DNA from 2 places in the Kitasatospora sp. NPDC059327 genome. Region 2 is predicted to be linked to the other one. Evidence: riboswitches for the same ligand, from Rfam matches in the RefSeq annotation. Region 2 holds a riboswitch; the other holds the start of a gene.
The links. A riboswitch is a leader RNA that binds a small molecule or an ion and turns the genes downstream of it on or off. The one in region 2 is predicted to bind S-adenosylmethionine.
Positions count from the first base shown of each region.

Region 1: linked by a shared signal. The riboswitch ahead of thrC (threonine synthase) and the one ahead of ACFXHB_RS00340 (ABC transporter substrate-binding protein) in region 2 are both predicted to bind S-adenosylmethionine.

Region 1 covers NZ_JBHYYB010000030.1:80,072-82,265, forward strand. Annotated here, with positions in the region: gene ACFXHB_RS20115 (glucosyl-3-phosphoglycerate synthase) at 1-667, opposite strand, end outside; SAM riboswitch class I at 827-958, shown strand; gene thrC (threonine synthase) at 976-2,194, shown strand, end outside.
Region 2 covers NZ_JBHYYB010000001.1:119,959-122,152, forward strand. Annotated here, with positions in the region: gene ACFXHB_RS00335 (Lrp/AsnC family transcriptional regulator) at 1-374, shown strand, start outside; SAM riboswitch class IV at 665-774, shown strand; gene ACFXHB_RS00340 (ABC transporter substrate-binding protein) at 1,047-2,194, shown strand, end outside.

The DNA.
Region 1 (2,194 bases), on a different contig from region 2:
AGCGGCGGGCCGCGTACTCGCCGCCGAGCGGCTGCACGAAACCGGCGAGTTCCGGCCAGTGCAGATTGAGCAGGGGGCGGGCGACCAGCTCGGTGACCCGCCCGCCGCCGGACGGGACGACGGCGGCGTCCGGGCCGTTCGACGCCACTTCGAGCGGACGGTCGTACATGGCCTTGACCAGCTGGATGTCCGGCTCGGTGAGCAGCGGGCCGATGATGCCGGAGACGAACGCGGGGTCGAAGGACCGGAGGTCGGCGTCGACGAAGCAGACGATCTCGCCGCTGGTGACCAGCAGCGAGCGCCAGAGCACCTCGCCCTTGCCGGGGGCGGCGGGCAGCCGGGGCAGGATGTCGTCGCGGTGGACCACCCGGGCGCCCGCCTCGGCGGCCGCGGCGGCCGTGCCGTCGACGGATCCGGAGTCGACGACGACGAGCTCGTCGACCAGCGGCAGGCGTTCCATCAGTTCCCGGCGCACGGTGCGGACGATGTCGCCGACGGTGGCCTCCTCGTCCAGGGCGGGCAGCACCACGCTGACGGTGCCGGCCGGGCCCGCCGCCTGCTTGGCCTCCAGCAGGGCGCGCACCGGGCGGTCGGCCGCGCTCCACGAGCGGCGACGCAGCCAGGACGCCGCCTTCGGGAGGAGTGCGGGAGTCGGTTCGGCGGGCACGGAGCTCTCCTCGGCGGATCGGGGCGGATCGGGGTGGGACGGGGCATCTCGCGTGGCGGACGGTCCCGTTCAGGGTTGACGCCTTCGGATACAGTCTTCGTACAGCGATCGGACCTTCGCACGCCGGGGTCACCGCTGAGCAGGACCACAACTTCACAGAGCTCATCCAGAGGGACTGAGGGAACGGCCCGTTGACGTCCCGGCAACCTTCTCGCACGGCAGGCTTCGGCCCCGGCGGGACAGGTGCCAATTCCGTCCTGTGGCGCGCCCGCGTCACGGGGAAGATGAGGAGAGAGGCCTCCGCCATCATGGCTACCACTGCGACATCCCCGTCCGGCTCCGCGACCGCGACCGTCGACCTCGGCCCCGCCGTCGCGCTGTCCTGTCGGGAGTGCGGCACCCGGTTCCCGCTCGGTCCCAGCTTCGCCTGTGTGGAGTGCTTCGGGCCGCTGGAGATCGCCTACGACTTCGGCAGCGAGGGCGCGGAGGAGCTCCGCAAGCGGATCGAGGCCGGTCCGGCGTCGATCTGGCGCTACGCGCCGCTGCTGCCCGTCCCGGCCGATGTCGCCGGCAAGCCGAACCTCAACCCGGGGTGGACCCCGCTGGTGAAGGCGGACAACCTGGGCCGCGAGCTCGGTTTCACCGCCCAGCTGCACATCAAGGACGACTCGGGCAACCCGACGCACTCGTTCAAGGACCGCGTGGTCGCCTGCGCGATCGAGGCGGCACGGGCGTTCCACTTCACCACCCTCTCCTGCTCCTCGACCGGCAACCTGGCCGGTGCGGTGGGCGCGGCGGCGGCCCGGGCCGGCTTCAAGTCCTGCGTGTTCATCCCGCACGACCTGGAGCAGGGCAAGGTCGTCATGGCCGGTGTCTACGGCGGCGAGCTGGTCGGCATCGAGGGCAACTACGACGACGTGAACCGCTTCTGCTCGGAGCTGATCGGGGACCCGGCCGGTGAGGGCTGGGGCTTCGTCAACGTCAACCTGCGCCCGTACTACGGCGAGGGCTCCAAGACGCTGGCGTACGAGATCTGTGAGCAGCTCGGCTGGCGGCTGCCGGAGCAGATCGTCATCCCGATCGCCTCGGGCTCGCAGCTGACGAAGATCGACAAGGGTCTGCAGGAGCTGATCAAGCTGGGCCTGGTCGAGGACCGCCCGTACCGGATCTTCGGCGCCCAGGCGGCGGGCTGCTCGCCGGTCTCGGCGGCCTTCAAGGCCGGCCAGGACGTGATCCGCCCGGTCAAGCCGGACACCATCGCCAAGTCGCTGGCGATCGGCAACCCGGCCGACGGCCCGTACGTGCTGGACATCGCCCGCCGCACCGGTGGGGCCGTCGAGGACGTCACCGACGTCGAGGTGGTGGCCGCGATCAAGCTGCTGGCCCGGACCGAGGGCATCTTCGCCGAGACCGCGGGCGGGGTGACCGTCGGCGTGCTGAAGAAGCTGGTCGAGACCGGGCAGCTGGATCCGGCCAAGGAGACCGTCGCGATCAACACCGGGGACGGCCTGAAGACGCTGGACGCCG
Region 2 (2,194 bases):
GCGAACTGCGGGTCGGGGAGACCACCGCCCGCCGCCGGCTCGCCCGCCTGATGTCCTCCCACGTGCTGCACCTGCGGCTCCAGGTGGAACCCGAGCTCCTCGGGTTCCCCGTCGAGTCACGCTTCCAGCTCGCCGTCGCGCCGCGCGAGCGCGCGGAGGCCCTGCGGGCGCTCGGTCGCGAGCCGGCCGTCCGCCACCTCGCCCTCACCTCCGGCAACCGCAACATCCTCGGTTACGCGAGCCACCGCACCCTGGAGGAGCTGAACGCCTTCTCCGCCCGTGCCTTCCAGGCCGCCGGCGGCGCGCTGGTGGACACCGCCCTGGTCATGCGCAGCTACAAACGCGTCGGCTGGGCGGCGGGCCCGGAGCGGTGACCCGCGGCCGACGGTCGCGGAACGGCCGTGCGGGGGAGGACCGATGGGACGCGTACGGCCGCCATGACCGGCACGACCGCCGTGACACCCACGACCGCTGTGACACGTGTGACTGTCGGGACACCCGCGGCGGCCACCGTGCGGCGCGCCGCGGCGGCCGCACACCGCGCTGAGCAGCGCGGACCCGGCCGCACCGACCGCCGCGGCGAGGCGGGCCACGACCGCCCCTCCTCTGATCCGACCTCAACAGGCATTGACGCGGGCACTTTTGTTGATCTACGGTTCCAGCGCGCCACGAGTTCCGGTGTTCAAGCCCTGGCTGGCCGGACGGCAACCCCCTGACGCGGTGGGGTGCTCCAGGTGAAGGCTCGGTGGACGTCCCGTTCCACAAGCGCGATCGCTCCGGCCACGGTCCGGGGCCAGGACCAGGAGGCCGACATGGCAGGGCTGTTCAGCCGCCGCCACATCGACCTGTTGCTGGTCTCCAGCGCGCTCTGTCGTCGCTGACCACCGGACGGCCGTACGGCCGGTCCGGTCCAGTGATCGACCTCTTCGCGATGCGCGCCCCCCGACCCGAGCCCGGGCACGGGCACGGGCACGCCCCCAGGCCGGCGAACGGCCCCGGGGCCGGCGCACTCGCGTCCAACACGCGTGCGGAAGCAGGGAATTCCCATGTCATCTTTCAGCAGCACCACCGGATCCGGCTCGACCGGACGCAGTCTCGCCGTCATCGCGCTCGGTACGGCGGCGGTGGTGGCCCTGACGGCCTGCACCAGCGCCCGGTCCGCCGACGGCGCCGGCGGCGCGGCGGCGAAGGCCGTCACCATCGGCACCACCGACCAGGTGACCGGCCTCGACCCGGCCGGCTCCTGGGACGCGGGGTCGGGGACGATCGAGAGCGAGGTCTACGCGACCCTGCTCAGCGCCAGGAACGGCTCCTCCGACGTGTCGCCGGACCTCGCCTCCGCGATCGCGCTGACCGGCCCCACCACCTGGACGGTCACCCTGAAGCCCGGTCTGACGTTCGCCAACGGACACGAACTGACCTCCTCCGACGTCAAGTTCAGCTTCGACCGGCAGCTGGCGATCGCGGACAAGAACGGCCCCTCCTCGCTGCTCTACAACCTCCTCTCGGTGGCGGCGCCGGACCGGAACACGGTGGTCTTCACCCTCAAGTCGGCCAATGACACGCTCTTCCCGCAGGTCCTCTCCACCGCGGCCGGCTACGTCGTGGACGAGGAGGTGTTCCCCGCCGACAAGATCCTCGACGACGCGGCCGTGGTCGCGGGCAAGCCCTGGAGCGGTCCCTACGCGATCCGCAGCTACCAGAAGAACGCGCTGGTCTCCTTCACCGCGAACACCGTCTACCAGGGGCACCTCGGCACCCCGAAGACCAAGAACGTGCAGCTCAAGTACTACACGGACGCCGGAAACCTCAAGCTCGACGTCCAGCAGGGCACCATCGACGTGGTCTACCGCACCCTGCCGATCACCGACCTCCAGGACCTGGCCGGCAAGCAGGGCCTGGCGGTGCACACCGGATCCGGCAACGGCATCCGCTTCATCGTCTTCAACCTCAAGACCCAGCCCTTCGGATCGGCCACCCAACAGGCCGATCCGGCCAAGGCCCTGGCGGTCCGTCAGGCAGTCGCCGACTCGATCGACCGCTCCCAGCTCGCCTCGCAGGTCTACAAGAACACCTTCCAGCCGCTCTACAGCTCCGTCCCCGACGGCATCACCGGCGCCACCCCCTCCCTCTCGTCGCTCTACGGCGACAAGAAGGGCGGGCCGGACAAGGCCGCGGCGGCGCAGCGGCTCTC